Sorangium aterium: one gene and its partner. The protein of the gene in region 1 interacts with the protein of each later gene in a pairwise test. Links are inferred from orthologs where the notes say so. Each region holds a gene or a part of one and is shown on either strand. Other genes may lie near its edges.

Region 1 (7,351 bases):
TGCGCCCCCTGACACGGCCGAGCGACGGCGCGTGGGTGATGCCAGCGCGATGGCCTGATCGCCGTCGCGCGCGCCACGCGGCCTCCTTCCTGCTTCTCCCCTGAACGCGCACCGCCCCCCGCTCGGGGCACGGCCCGTCGGCGGAGGGCCCCGGCGGCCCCGGGCACGCTTGCTCCCTCGCTCCGCCGGCCCCATAGCCTATGTGGCCAGCGCTCCGCGGGCGCGCGCAAGCGCGAGCCGTGGTGGCAACACGGTGGCGACGCGACCGCGATCCCGGCACGAAGGTAGATGCGATGCCGTACCTGGTTTTCCGGAATTTCCCCGACAATACACCCATCCCCGATGACTGCTATAGCTGCGACGGCGCGCCGGACTGGGCAGCGTTGCTGGAGTGGATATGCCCCGATCTCTCGCGCGACGAGGCGGAGCGGCTCGCCGCGATCGGCGAAGCGAGCGGAAGCCGGCCCGACGTGGCGGGCCTGAAGCGGCTCGTCGAGGAGCACCTGAAGCCATAGGCGCGCGATGAAGGGCGCACGGACGATCATCGACCCTCGACGCCACACGTGGTGCGACACCCCGGTGGACGACATCGGCCTGCTGGTCGACGCCGACGAGTATTACCCCGAGTTCTACCGGGTCGCGTCCAGCGCGCGGCGGTATCTGCTCCTCGCCGGCTGGCAGTTCGACAGCGACGTCGCCCTGCTCCGGGGCGGTAGGGAGGAGCAGGTGTCGAGCCCGATCACGCTGCTCAAATTCCTGAACCACCTCTGCGAGCAGAGCCCTGATCTCCAGATCTTCATCCTCGCGTGGGACTTCCACCTCGTGTTCGCGCTCGAGCGCGAGTGGCTCCAGCAGCTCGTCTTCGAGTGGACCAACCATCGCCTGCGCTTCCTCTTCGACGCCACCCACGTCGAGCGCGCCTCGCACCACCAGAAGTTCGTGGTGGTGGACGGCGAGCTCTCGTTCCTCGGCGGCCTCGACCTCTGCGACCACCGCTGGGACGACCGCAGCCACACGAACAAGAACCCGCTCCGCGTCAGCCGCGGAGAGCCGCACAAGCCGTTTCACGACGTGCAGGCCTACCTGCGCAGCCGCGCGGTCGCGCGGGCGCTGACAGAGATCTTCACGGACCGCTGGCGGCGCGCGGGCGGCGTGGACATCACGCTGCCGGACCTCGACGGGGCCGATCCGACGTTCCCCGACTACCGGCCCGAGGGCGGCGTCCCCCTCGCGGCGGCGCACGTGACGCTGAGCCGCACCGATCCGCACGGCGCGCCCACCGGCGCCCCGCACCGCACGGAGATACGCGACCTCTACCTCGACGCCATCGACGCCGCGGAGCGCTTCATCTACATCGAGACGCAGTACTTCAGCTCTCACGTCATCGCCGAGGGGCTCGCGCGGCGGATGCGCGCGGAGGGCCGGCCCCTCCTCGACGTGGTGCTCGTGCTCAACATGGAGGCCGAGACGATGAAGGAGCAGATCGCCGTCGGCCTCTCCCAGGCCAAGGTGCTCGGCGGGCTGCGCGACGTGGCGGCCGAGACCGGCCATCACCTCGGCGTCTACTACACCCTGCCGGCGTGCGCCGAGGACGAGACCGCCGAACGCGCCACGTACATCCACTCGAAGCTGATGATCGTCGACGACCGCTTCCTCACCGTGGGCTCGGCCAACCTGACGAACCGCAGCCTCTCGATCGACACGGAGATCAACGCCTCGGTCGAGACCGGCGACCCCGACGACGCGCTGGGCCGCTCGATCCGCGCGGCGCGCGCGTCGCTCATCGGCGAGCACCTGGGGGACACGGACTTCGATCGGGTGGACGACCTCGTCGCCTGCCTCGACGGGCTGGCGAGCCCGGCGACCGGGCCGCGCACGCCTGGGAGCTCGTGCCGGCTGAGGCTCCACCCCTCACCCACGGCGGACGAGCGCGCCCTGCTCGAGGTGATCGACCCGCAGCAGCTGCCGTTCGACCCCGCCGCGGTCGAGGACATCGACCAGCGCCAGGGCTCGCTGTTCGTCGGCGGGCTCGGCGCGCTCTGGCGGCACCTCTTCGTCAGCCGGGACCCCGCGAAATAGGCGCGCGCGAGGCGCTCCGGGCGAGCGCCTGGAAGGCGGGGGCGCGGGCCCCCGCGGTCTTCCCGGACCCCGAGGCAGGGCGCGCCCCTTCCGGCCGCCAGGGGCACATGGTAGGCTGTGCCGCGGAATTGCGAACGGTTTCTTCGGGTTGTCTCTCAAAGTTGAAGCGTTGACGCGACGAGGAGTATGCAAGAGGCAGAGATCAAGATCGGGGGCATTTCGGTCCGCGACCTCGCGGAGCAATACGGAACACCGCTCTATGCCTACGATGCCGAGCGCATCCGGGAGAACTTCCGTCGACTCACGCGGGCGCTGCGCGGCAATTACCCGGAGGTGTCCGTCTTCTATGCCATCAAGGCGTGCAACAACCTGGAGGTAGCGAAGCTCCTGGTCGACGAGGGCTCCGGCGTGGACGCCGCGAGCCCGAACGAGATCCGCCTGGCGCAGGCGCTCGGGCTGTCGGGCGAGCAGATCATCTACACGGGCAACAGCCTGTCGGACGAGGACCTGGCCGCGGGGCTGCGCGCCGGGGTGGTCTTCAACGTGGATGATCACGGCATCTTGAAGCGCCTGTTCTCGCTCGGGAAGCCGCGCGGTCTGTCGTTCCGGATCAACCCGAGCGGCGAGGACATCGCGACCCCCGATCTGAAGCCGTTCGCGGGCCCGTCGGCGAAGTTCGGGATCCACCCGCGCTACGTGGAGGAGGCCTATCGCACCGCGCTCGAGAACGGGGTCGAGCGGCTCGGGGTGCACATGATGCCCCACTCGCAGGCGCACAAGCCGGAGAACTTCGCGCACGTCACAGGCAAGCTGCTCGACCTGATCGGCCCGGTGGCCCGGAAGCTCGGCTTCGACCTCGCGTTCATGGACATCGGCGGCGGGCTCGGCATCCCTTACCGGAGGGAGCAGCCGCCGCTCGACGTGGAGGCCGTCGCCCGCGGGATCGCCGCGGTGGTCCGGAAGAAGTGCGCGGAGCACGGCCTGAAGGAGCCGCGCCTCGTCATGGAGCCGGGGCGCTACTTCGTCGGGGACGCGGGCTACGTGCTCGGGCGGGTGATCTCGATCAAGCAGGGATACAAGACGATCATCGGCACGGACATCTCGATGAACACGATGGCGCGCCCGGTGATGTACGGCGCGTACCACGAGGTGCGGATCAACGGCCGCCTCGGCCCGACGGCGCCGATGGCGATGACGGGCCAGGTCTGTGAGAACACGGACATGTGGATCGCGGAGCGCGAGTTCCCCGCGGACGTCGCCGCGGGGGACGTGGTCGTCCTGATGGACGCGGGCGCGTATGGCCACGTGATGAGCTACGACTACAACGGCCGGCTGCGGCCGGCCGAGGTGCTCATCGACGGCGGGAAGAGCCGGCTCATCCGGCGGCGCGACACGTTCGAGGACATGGTCTCGCGGATGTGCCTGTCCGACGACATCAAGGAGCGCCTGCGCACGGCGGCAGGAGAGGCGGCAGGCGCGACCGGCTGCGGCTGAGCGCGAGCTTCAGGCCGCCGACGCCCGCGGCTTCGCGCTGGCCGCGTGGCGGTTTGCCGGCCGGGCCAGCCCGAGGTTCTCCCGCAGCGTGCGGCCCTCGTACTCCGTTCGGAACAACCCGCGCCGCCGCAGCTCCGGGATCACCAGCTCGATGAAGTCGTCGAGCCCGCCCGGGAGCCACGGCGGCATCACGTTGAACCCGTCGGCGCCGCCCTGCGTGAACCACGCCTCCAGCTGATCCGCGATCTGCTCCACCGAGCCCACGATCGTCCAGTGCCCGCGCGCTCCAGCCACCCAGAGGTAGAGCTCCCGGATGGAGAGGTTGCGCTTGCGCGCGATGTCGAACATCAGCGCTTGCCGGCTCTTGTTGTTGTTGGTCTCGGGCAGCTCGGGGAGCGGCCCGTCCACCGGATACGCGGACAGATCGATCCCGCCCGACAGGCCCGAGAGCAGCGACAGCCCGACCTCCGGCAAGATGAGGTCCTGCAGCTCCTGGTACTTCGCCCTGGCCTCCGACTCCGTCCTGGCGACCACGGGGAACACCCCCGGCATGATCTTCAGCTGGTCGGGGTGCCGCCCGTACTTGGCCATCCGGCCTTTGACGTCGGCGTAAAAGGCCTGCGCGTCTTCCAGCGTCTGCTGCGCGGTGAAGATCACCTCGGCGGTCTCGGCCGCGAGCTCCCTGCCCGCCTCCGACGACCCCGCCTGCACGATCACCGGGTGTCCCTGCGGCGGACGCGGGATGTTGAGCGGCCCTCGAACGGAGAAGAACTTCCCCTTGTGATCGAGCGTATGGAGCTTTGCCGGATCGTAGTAAGCCCCCGACGCCTTGTCGCGGAGGAAGGCGTCGTCCTCCCAGCTGTCCCACAGGCCGGTCACCACATCGACGAACTCGCGCGCCCGGACATAGCGCTGCGCGTGATCGGGGTGAGCGTCGAGCCCGAAGTTCCCCGCCGCCTCGCCCCCGCCGGTGGTGACCACGTTCCAGCCTGCCCGCCCCTGGCTGATATGGTCCAGCGACGCGAACTTGCGGGCCAGCAAATAAGGCTCCTCGTACGTGGTGGACGCGGTGGCGATGAAGCCGATGCGCTCGGTGACGACCGCGAGCGCAGAGAACAAGGTGACCGGCTCGAAGCTGGCCCCATAAGCGGTGCGGCCCTGCGCTCCGGGCCGGTTCTGCAAGGCGAGCCCGTCCGCCAGGAACACGGCGTCGAACTTGGCCCGCTCCGCCGCCTGCGCAATGCGCTTGTAATGCGCGAAGTTGATGCCGCCGTCCGCCTGCGCCTGCGGGTGCCGCCAGGCCGCCACGTGGTGTCCTGCGCCAGGCAAAAAGGCGCCCAAACGGATCTTCCGCTGATTGTCGCTCATGGATGTCCTCTGTCTCGGTCCTTCACGTGCGCGGGAGGGCGCATCGCCGCGCGACCGCCGCACGCGATCACCACGCCCAGAGCGCAAGCGCCGTGCCCGGCGCCTGAGCCACGGGCGCAGCGGCGGAGATCGAAGCGCCGCCCCTCCCCTGCCCCCCCGACGTGCTGCGAGGGCAGCAACGGACCACCACCGCTGCGGAAGCATTGCTGTCAGGGAAGCACCCGTCCGCGGCAGCTCACCGGCCGATGGGCGGGTGAGCGCGTGCGATCGTTCCGCTCAGCGATGCGGCCACGGGGGCGGCCCGTGCGGTCCCCGCCGCGGAATGCTCTGCGGGTCGGCCGGGTCGCTGCCGGCGTCCCGCTCGTCGCCGTCGCGGAAGCCGTCGCCGTCGCGATCGACGCCGATGCGCCCGCCCGACCCGGGCGGCACGCAGGTATACGTCAGCTCGCCGCCGCCCCTCGTGCCCAGCCAGCGGAGCTCGCCGTCCGATCGCCGCGGCGCGCGCGCGCGGTCGGCCTCGAAACGGCCATTGCCGATGTACAGAAAGCCCACCTCGTCCCCCTGTGACCAGCCCTTGACCACGAGATCGCAGTCGCCGGCGTCGGCGCGCGCCACGAGCAGATCGACGCGCGGGCCGGCCACCGCCGCGTTCGACGACGTGAGCGTGATCTGCTGGCCCACGATGGGCTTCAGGTTCGACTCCAGCGCCAGCATGTACTCCGCCACCTGCCGCTTCAGGAGCTCCCCCTCGGGGTCGACGGAGAAGCCACCGGGGTTCTCCGGCGTCTGGACGAAATCGGAGAACGCGTTGAACCGAACGAGCGTATCGACCGCGCCGTCGTGGAGGAAGCCAAAGCCCCGGACCTGGTCGCCCATGTGCGCGTTGGAGCCGCCGAACGGGAACACGAACGACTCCGCCATGCCGAACATCCCGACCTTCTGGTACTGATTGCGCAGGTGCGGGACCTTGAAGAGCTGGGTCTCGTTGGCGTTGGCCGAGCCACCGTCGCTGCCGAAGAAGCCCGGCGCGAAGTCGTCGGGGTTGGCGTCAGGGTCGACGACGTGACACCCGATGCACGAGGTGCCGAGGATGCTCGACACGGGCCCCCCGAAGAAGTCGCGCCCCGCGCTCTCATCGGGCGTGAGCGAGTCGTCGAGCGCGCGGATGGGGTTGGGTGGATACGTGACCTGGAGGATGAAGTCCGTGAAATCGTCCATCTCCTCCTCCGAGATCGTCTCGTCTCGCCCGAGCAGATCGACGAACGATACGCTGAATTTCTTGAACGCCGCCCGCTCGTCGAACACCCCGCTGTCCGGCTGGGACGTGGGCGCATCCTGGCCGCCCGTGCGATCGCCGCGCCAGTGCATCGGACCGTGGTTCGCCATGCCGCGCAGGCTCTGGGTCGTCATCGGCCCCTTCATCGGATGCAAGCTCGTATCCTGGCCGAAGAGATCGGTGCAGAACGGTCCCGGGTTCTCCACCGCAGAGCCGTCCGGGTTCCCGAGGTCCCACGCGAGGCTGTCGAAGTCGCCGAAGATATGGCAGCTCGCGCAGGACGAGTCGCCGTGGCTCGAGCTCCGCGATGCGTCATAGAGGACGCGGCGCCCCCGGACGACGCTCGGAGGCTCCGGGTTGTGCATCGGCACGTGCGCGACCTCGCGGCGGGTCCGGGTATCGATGACCGAGATCGCGTTATCGAAGCGCGCGAGCACGTAGAGCCGCTGCCTGTCTTCATCGAGGACGAGGCCGGTCGGCCCGCCGCCAGGGACGCGGATCTGGTTCGCGACGCTGGGCACGAACGTATCGTTCTCGAGCTTCGCTGTGTCGAAGACGCCGATCTTGTCCGAGCCGAGCGCCGCGACATACAGGGTCGCGCCGTTGCGCGTCACCGCCATCTGCGTCGGTTGCGCCAGGCTCTTCTTGCTCTCGTCGTTCGGTACCGGCGCGCAGCAGCTGCTGTAATCGATGTGCTTGTTGAGGTGCCTCGGGGCGACGCCGCCCGGACCGAGGACGGTGATCCTGCTCTCGTGCAGGTGGCCGCGCACGCTGTGGCCAGCGAAGATCCCGGGCCCCTCGAAGCGCTCCTCGTTCCGGGCGTCGGTGTTGGACACATAGACCTTCCCGTTCACAGGGTTCACGACCATGTTGAACAGGATGGTCCCCACGCCCGTGAAGAAGCCGCCTGGCCCGTCCACCTGGCGCGGCGGATTGGCGAGCGCGTCGATGACGAAGACGTCCTTGTCGGGCAGCGAGAGGCGCACCGCGTCGTCGAAGGGGCGGCCCAGCTCGTCGACCCAGTGGGCTCCATTGAATTTAAGGATGAGCCCGACCTCCGGCCGGGGGACTCCCTCGAAGTTGGTGTCGGGCCCGGGCAGCCCGCCCGCGGCCTCCCCGCCGTCCGGCACGAGG
Region 2 (7,450 bases), 1.2 Mb from region 1 along the record:
AGCCGCGCGCGTCGTCATGGGCCTTCGACCAGCGCTCGGCGGTGACATCGAGGCTCGCCTTGAGCCAGTCGTCGAGCGCGCGCAGGTCGAGGTCCGCGAACGAAGCGGCGTGCTGCCGGGCGAGGATGCTCACCTGCACCTCGAGCACCGCCCGGAGGTCGCGCTTGCCGAGATGTTCGAGGTCGAACGAGGCACGGCCGAGGCGATCGCGGAGCAGGTACACGGTCCGGCCCACCTGCACCTCGACGTGGTAGGGGGCCGTGAGCCCCCGCCATATCGACGCCTTGGCGTGATCGAGGCGCCCCTCTTCCTCGTGCAGGAAGTTGCTCCAGCTCGTGGCGGCGTGGGTGGTCTCCTTGAGCTCGAGCAGGCGCAGGCCCTCGCGCCGCTCCTCGCGCGCGAGGACGTAGTAACGGTCGAGGCCGCCCGAGCCGCCGCCCTCCCGCGCCCGGCGGGCGACCTCGATCATCTGGAGATGGGCGTTCGACGCGAGCCCGCCGAGGGCCTCGACGAGCTGCTGGCCGGTGTCCGCGTGCACGCGCGAGAGCTTGAGCCCGGGCTCGTCGAACCGGAACGCCTCGCCGTCCGTCCATTTCGCGAGCTCGTGCGCGTCGCTGGCCGCGATGTCGGGGATCATCGCCGCGGAGAGCTCGCGCGGCGGCTCGTTCCCCTGAACGATGTCCTCGTAGAGCTCCACGAGGCCTTCGGTGACCTTGGCGGCGTCGAGGAGGAGCCGGAGCGTCGTGAAGTACCGGAGCGCGTCCAGCGCGGCGAGGCCGGTGCCCGCGTCGTCGAGATCGTTGAAGACGTAGCGTGGACCTTCCTCGAACGTGACGAAGCCGAAGTTCTCGGGGTGCGCGTCGCCGAAGCAGAGGCAGCGGCCGCCGGGCACCTTGCTCCGCGGCACGTCGAGGAGATCGACGTGCCACGCCTGAGGAAAGCTCCGCATGAAGCGGAGGGGCGACTTCATGGCTGCCCGCCACTTCTCCTCGAACTCGTCGGCATCGAGGTGCGGGTTCACCGCCCGGAAGAACGACTTGGTGAGTGTCTTGACGGGGCGGAGATCGCCCTCCTGGATGGGTTGCATCGGTCTCCCTCCTCGCGCGGCGCGCGCCCCGAGCGAGTCTGGTGTCCACGAGAGAGGCGGAACGGTCTCCCAGTCAGATCTTCGCATGATTCCAGGCGGACCTGGGGGCTGCCGCTCGGACGGACAGGCGGCCCCGCGCGTGGGCGGAGCAGGAGCAAGAGGTCGAGTCCCGCCCCTACGACCCTCTCGTGATGGTGTGTCGATGGCGGCGCTGCCCGGCGCGGGTGTCGTCGCGCCGGGCAGCGGCAGGGCTATCCGGGCATCGCGCTCGCGTCGCCGCGCTTGCCTTCGTCCGACGCGCCGGGCGGGGCTCCGCTCGGCTCGGTTGCGGGGATGCCCGCCTCGTCCTCCTCCTGCGGAGCCTGCGCCGGCTTGCTGTTCGCGTAGCGCTTGCCCGCGCGGCTCGAGGCCCGGAGCACGGGCCCGCGGATGATCTCGATATCGCGCGCCGGAGCGCGGGAGAGCTCGAGGTTGGAGAGCACCAGCGCCACGATCTTGAACCACTGGCTGCGCGCGGCCTGGATCGTGGTCTTGCTGGCGGGGGTGGTGGTCTCGGTGGCCTCGAGCTCTGCGCGGGCGCGCTCGAGCGTCTGGAGCTCCCGGCCCTTGGCGAGCCAGCGCTTCACGACATCGAGCAGCGACGCCTTGCCGTGGGTGGGGACGGACTTGAGGAAGTTGCTGACGGCAGGGTCGTCCTCGAGGAGGCGGGCGATGCGCGTGGTGTTGCCCACCTCGGCGAGCGTCGAGGCGTTGACGATGGACAGGCCGCCCGGGAAGAGCTGTCTCTGGACGGCATCACACTGCGCGGCACGGACTGCGTCGGAGGGCTCCTCGGCGAGGCAGAGCTCGCGGTGCGCATCGATTCCGTACGATACGGCCCGCGCGAGGTGGTCGTGGCGCCTGTCGACCTCGCTTGTCTCGTCGACGATGGCGCGCAGCTTCGACGACATCCGGCCCCCGCGGCTGCTCGGCTGGACCGCGAGCACTGCGTCGTGGGCCTCCACGACCCGCGGGTGGAGCGCCGCGATCTCGGGGATCGCCAGGAACAGCCGGCGTTGCTCCCGGTCCTCGACCCACGGGGAGAGGAGCGCGACCATCTCGTCGATATTCAGATGCTTCAGCATGAGAGACACCTCCTGATGGGGTGATAAGGGCAATGCCTGAGGGCGCATTGCTGACGGACAGACAAGGGAAGTCCTGCCGTGTCGTCCGTCAAGGGCAGTGCTGCGCTGGTTTCGTGCGGCGCTCGCGCCGGAGCTGAGCTCTTGCACGCGATTTGAATCGTTCTGGATCGGGGGAGCGTAGAGGCGGTGAGCCTGGAGTGGGTGTCTCGGGCTGGAGATCGCCTTGGGACGCGGGCGGGTCGGTGCGGGACCGAGAGAGGTCGCCTCGAAAGGCGGCCGGCAGCGGTCGCGACGTGACGGTGTCGCCTCGGGATGGGGGGGGCTGGTGCAGGACCGAGAGAGGCGGCCTCGGAAGGCGGCGCGGAGAGGTCGCGACGTGGCGGGACCGGCTCGGAAGGGGGGCGGATCGGTGTGGGACCGAGGTGGGGTGGCCTAGGAAGGCGGCGCGGAGCGGTCGCGACGTGGCGAGGCTGGCTCGGGGGGGCGGCGGGTCGATCTGGGATCGAAACGAATGGCCTCGAGAGGGGGGGCCGGTCGATCCTGCCCGCCGGCCCTCTGCTCAGCCCCCCGCGCCGACCGGCAGCCGCAGCGCGACCTCGAGGCCGCCGCCGTCCGCGTTCCTCGCCTCGACCTCGCCGCCGTGGATCCGCACCGCCCGGTGCGTGATGGCCAGCCCGATCCCCGTGCCGCCCGCGCCGCGCGCCCTGTGGTCGTCGACCCGGTAGAACGGCCTCCAGATGTCCCCGAGCGCGCCCTCCGGGATGCCAGGGCCGCGATCGCGGACGCGCACCTCGGCCGTCCCGCCGGAGCACTCGAGATCGATGCGGACCGCCGTGCCCGGCTCGGTGAAGCGCACCGCGTTGCGCACGACGTTCTCGATGGCGCGCCGCAGGAGCTCCTCGTTCCCGTCCAGCGAGCACGCGTCGCGCGCCCCGAGCTCGACCGAGCAACCCCGCTGCTCGGCCTCGAACGCGGCGTCCTCGACCAGCTGCTCCAGGAGCGCCGTGAGATCGACCCGCTCGGTGCGCTCCATGCCCCGGCCCGACTCCAGGCGGCTCAGCGTGAGCAGCTCGCCGATCATCCCGTTGAGCCGCTCCGTCTCCCGCTCGATCCGGTCGAACGCCGGCGCCACGTCCGGCGGCGAGCGCCGGCGGACGAGCTCGAGCGCGATGTTGAGCCGCGCGAGCGGCGATCGGAGCTCGTGCGAGACGTCGCGCAGGAGCCGGCGCTGCGTCTCCAGGAGCTCGTCGATGCGCTCGGCCATCCGGTCCATGTCGCTCCCGAGCGCCAGCGTCTCGCCGTCCGCGCCCGCGAGCTTCTGCGAGACGCGCACCGAGAGATCGCCCGCGGCCATCCGCTGCGTGGCGCCGCGCAGGATGCGGATCGGACGGGACAGGTACCGCGCGAGGAGCACCGCGACGAGCCCGGTGACGGCGACGATCGCGAGGAGCCGCTGCGGCAGCGTCTCCGGCACGATGAAGAACATCCACGGCGACCGGACCGGACCGGCCGCGACCGCGGCGAGGGCAGGGTCGCGGCGCAGGACGACCGCGACGAGCTCCCGCTCCTCGCCGAGCTCGATGGCGATGCCGTCGCCCGAGCGCCTCGCCTTGTCCTCGACGAGCGGCGCGCCCTCGATGGGGTCGCCCATCACGAGCGCGCTGGCCCGGTACACAGCGACGCGCTGATCCCGCGGATCGAGCGGCGCGAGGCGCTGCTCGCAGCCGGGGAGCCCGTCCCGCGCGCAGGCGAGCGCGCTCTCCGCCCGGAGCTCGACGCTGCGCGTGTTGAGGCGGCGGCGCAGCCCGCTCGGCTCGGCGGAGAACGCCCAGCCGTGGATGACAGCGAGCAGGCCGACGAGCAGCGCCATGGCGAGCCACAGCGAGACGAGGAGGCGCAAAAATAGGCTCTTCACGGACGCCCTCCGGGGAGGAAGCGCTTCACGCGCGCTCCCTCGCGAGGATGTAGCCCGCGTTGCGGACCGTCTTGATGCGCTCGCCGCCGCCCGGCCCAGGCCCGAGCTTGCGGCGGAGGTTCGAGACGTGCATGTCGATGCCGCGGTCGTACGCCGCGAGCCGGCGGCCGAGGACGCGCCGCGCGAGATCTTCGCGCGAGACCACCGTCCCCGCCTGCCGCGCCAGGACCTCGAGCAGGTCGAACTCGGCCGTCGTGAGCCGGACCTCCTCGCCGCGGACACGGACGCGCCGCGCGGCGGGGAGCACCTCGAGATCGTCGACCGTCAGCGCGCCCTGCGCCTCCGCGGCGGAAGCGCCGGCGGCCGCGCCCGGCCCAGCCGCCGCGCCGGCGTGAGAGGCGCGCCGGTGGAGCGCGCGCACGCGGGCGACCAGCTCGCGCGGGTTGAACGGCTTCGGCAGGTAGTCGTCGGCGCCCATCTCGAGGCCGACGATGCGGTCGACGTCCTCGCCCCGCGCGGTGAGCATCAGGACAGGGACGCGCGAGGTCTGCCGCAGCCGCGTGAGGACCTCGAACCCGTTGAGCCCAGGCAGCATCACGTCGAGCACCACGAGCGTGAACGGCCTCTCCTTCTCCTCCTGCGCTCGCGCGAGGCCGGAGATCGCGTCGCGCGCGCTCTCCACCGCGTAACCCTCCTGACCGAGCAGCTCGGCCAGGAGCTCGCAGAGCTCGGCGTCGTCGTCGATGACCAGGATCTGGGGCGGATCCGTCATGTCGCGACTGTAGCGCGGCTGTCGCACCGCCGTGTAAGGCCTGGTCAAGAGGCGTCTTGACGAATCTTTACACGACCAGGACACCTCTTGAGACACTGCCCTCTAGGTTGCGGTGCATGACGTTGACTCGCTCCGTTCCCTTGCCGTGGCTGGCGTCTCTCGCCCTCGCCGCCACGTGCTCGCTGAGCGTCGCGGCGCGCGCCGAGACGCTCACCGCCGAGGAGGCGGTCCGCCGCGCAGCCTCCCAGAACCCGTCCCTCCGCGCGGCGCTGCTCGAGGCCACCGCGGCGCGGCAGGCCGTCGCCGCCGAGGAGGGCGCCCGTAAGCCCACGCTCTCGGCCTCGGTGACCGGACAGTACCAGGAAAGCTACGGCAGGGTCGCCGACGCCAACGGCGGCGCCCCGGGCAACGGCGCCGGCGCGCTCCGGCGCTCCGGCGGCACGTCCGTCGCGTCGAACGTGGCGCTGCGGTACACGACCGACGTCGGGACGAGCCTCGAGGTGGGCGCGTCGGGGCGCTCGCCCGCGGACGGGACCCCGGGGCCGAACTACGGCGCCCAGGCGTACGTCTCCGCGCGGCAGCCGCTCCTGCGGGGGGCCGGGACCGACGCGGTCCTCGCGCCGTACGCGCAGGCGCAGGCGTCGGCCGTCGCCGCGGAGCAGGAGCGCGAGCTCGCGGCGAGCCAGACCGCGCTCGACGTGCTCGGGGCCTACTGGGAGCTCTGGTACGCGGAGCAGGCGATCCTCGTGCAGGAGCAGGCGCTCGCGGCCGCGCAGCGGCTGCTCGCCGACGCGAAGGCGCGCGCCGAGACCCTCGGCACCGGCACGAAGGTCGACGTCCTGCGCTTCTCGACCTCGGCGGCGTCGATCGCGGACGCGCTGTCGCAGGCGCGGGCGACGCGCGCGGCGCGGGCCATCGCGCTCGGGCGCGCGCTCGGCATGGCCCCGGCGAGCGCCGCGTCGCTCGCCCCGACCGGCGCGCCGCCGTCCCTCGGGGCGCTGCCGTCGGCCGACGCGCTCGTGCGCGCGGCGAGCGAGCGGTCCCTGGAGCTCGCGGCCCTGCGCGCCGACCTCGACGCGCAGCGCGCGCGGGTGAGCGCGGCGGAGGACGCGGACCAGATCCGCCTCGACCTGTTCGCGACGGCCTCGATGGACGGGCAGTGGGTGCGCGACGGCCTGCCGGGGCTCTCGCTGCCGGGCGGCCGGCCCGCGTTCGGGGTGCTGGGCGGGATCGAGGTCGAGCTGCCGCTCGGCGGCGGGCGGGCGTCCGCGGACGCGGCCCGCGCGCGCACGCAGCTCGCGGCCGCGGAGGCGCGGTACCAGGCGCGCGCCGAGGCGATCGCGGCGGACGTCAGCTCGCTGCGCGCGAGCCTCGAGGCCGCGGCCGAGCAGGTCGCGCTGGCCACCGAGACGGCGCGCATGGCGGGCGAGCTGGCCGAGGCCGAGCGGCAGCGGCTCTCGCTCGGGACCGCGACGTCGGCGGACGTGGTGCAGGCGGAGCAGACGCGGAGGGAGGCGGAGCTCCGCAGGCTGCGGGCCGCGGTGACGGAGCTGACGTCGCGCCTCCAGCTCGATCACGAGACGGGCGCGCTGCTCGTCCGCTTCGCGTCGGTGCTCCCCAGGAGGTCGTCATGAACAGGAACAAGAAGCGCTACCTGATGTCCGGCGTGGCCGCGTTGGCCGTGGCGAGCTTCGCGATCGGCGGGTACGCCTGGTACAAGCAGCCCGAGAAGACCCCCGCCGGCCCCACCGTCGAGATCCGCCGCGGGAGCCTGACCGAGACCGCCGCCGCGTCCGGGAAGATCGAGCCCGACGTGCAGGTCGAGGTGAAGTCGCGCGCGCCGGGCCAGGTCATCGAGGTGCTCGTCAAGGAGGGCGACACGGTCGAGGCGGGGCAGCTCCTCGTGCGCCTGGACCCGACCGACGCGGAGCGCGACCTCGCCGCGGCGCGCGTGGCGCGCGACCGCGTGAAGGCCGATCTCGCCGCGGCGAACGCGTCGGTCGCGGTCGCCGAGCTCGAGCGCAAGAACAGCCAGACGAGCCAGGAGGTCGCCGAGAAGAGCGCCGAGATGGGCCTCGGGTCGACCGACGCGGCCCGCACGGCGGCGCACTCGACGAAGGTCGCGGGCGCCAACATCACGCTGCGGCGGGCGCAGCTGAGCTCGACGCAGGCGCAGCTCAAGGCGGCCGAGCTGGCGGTGCAGGACGCCGAGACGCGCCTGAAGGAGACGCAGATCTACGCGCCGATCGCCGGGACGGTGCTCGACGTGGCCGTGGAGAAGGGGACGCTCGTCTCGTCGGCGCTCACCAACGTGAGCGGCGGCAGCTCCGTGATGACGCTCGCCGATCTGTCGAACCTGCGCATCATCGGCGCGATCGACGAGGCGCAGATCGGGCGCGTCGCGCCGGGCCAGCGGGTCGACATCCGCGTCGACGCCTACGGGGACCGGGTGTTCCAGGGCGTCGTCGACCGCGTGAGCCCGCTCGGCAAGGAGGTGTCGAGCGTCGTGACCTTCGACGTCGAGATCGTCGTCAAGGACAAGGACGCGTCGC

Evidence for each region. The genes of interacting proteins can lie anywhere in the genome.
Region 2: the proteins of lysA (region 1) and POL72_RS04285 interact in binary tests that used the Escherichia coli proteins (3 or more experiments, as listed by UniProt). The link is inferred for Sorangium aterium from one-to-one orthologs.

The regions. Positions count from the first base shown.
Region 1 is NZ_JAQNDK010000001.1:2,367,035-2,374,385, forward strand. What follows is about bases 1,524-4,419. They hold lysA (diaminopimelate decarboxylase), read left to right. Parts: upstream 1,524-2,265; coding sequence 2,266-3,573; downstream 3,574-4,419. Other genes in these bases: POL72_RS08475 (phospholipase D-like domain-containing protein), read left to right, coding at 1,524-2,079; POL72_RS08485 (LLM class flavin-dependent oxidoreductase), read right to left, coding at 3,583-4,419. In the rest of the region: POL72_RS08465 (hypothetical protein), read left to right, coding at 1-12; POL72_RS08470 (hypothetical protein), read left to right, coding at 294-515; more of POL72_RS08475, read left to right, coding at 523-1,523; more of POL72_RS08485, read right to left, coding at 4,420-4,941; POL72_RS08490 (beta-propeller fold lactonase family protein), read right to left, coding at 5,218-7,351. UniProt on the Escherichia coli protein: Specifically catalyzes the decarboxylation of meso-diaminopimelate (meso-DAP) to L-lysine. Is not active against the DD- or LL-isomers of diaminopimelate.
Region 2 is NZ_JAQNDK010000001.1:1,167,281-1,174,730, reverse strand. The notes cover bases 3,026-6,020. They hold POL72_RS04285 (response regulator transcription factor), read right to left. Parts: upstream 4,899-6,020; coding sequence 4,152-4,898; downstream 3,026-4,151. Other genes in these bases: POL72_RS04280 (TolC family protein), read left to right, coding at 5,015-6,020; POL72_RS04290 (ATP-binding protein), read right to left, coding at 3,026-4,126. In the rest of the region: POL72_RS04300 (DUF2252 family protein), read right to left, coding at 1-1,087; POL72_RS04295 (hypothetical protein), read right to left, coding at 1,339-2,211; more of POL72_RS04290, read right to left, coding at 2,771-3,025; more of POL72_RS04280, read left to right, coding at 6,021-6,532; POL72_RS04275 (efflux RND transporter periplasmic adaptor subunit), read left to right, coding at 6,529-7,450. UniProt on the Escherichia coli protein: Response regulator member of the two-component regulatory system CpxA/CpxR which responds to envelope stress response by activating expression of downstream genes including cpxP, degP, dsbA and ppiA.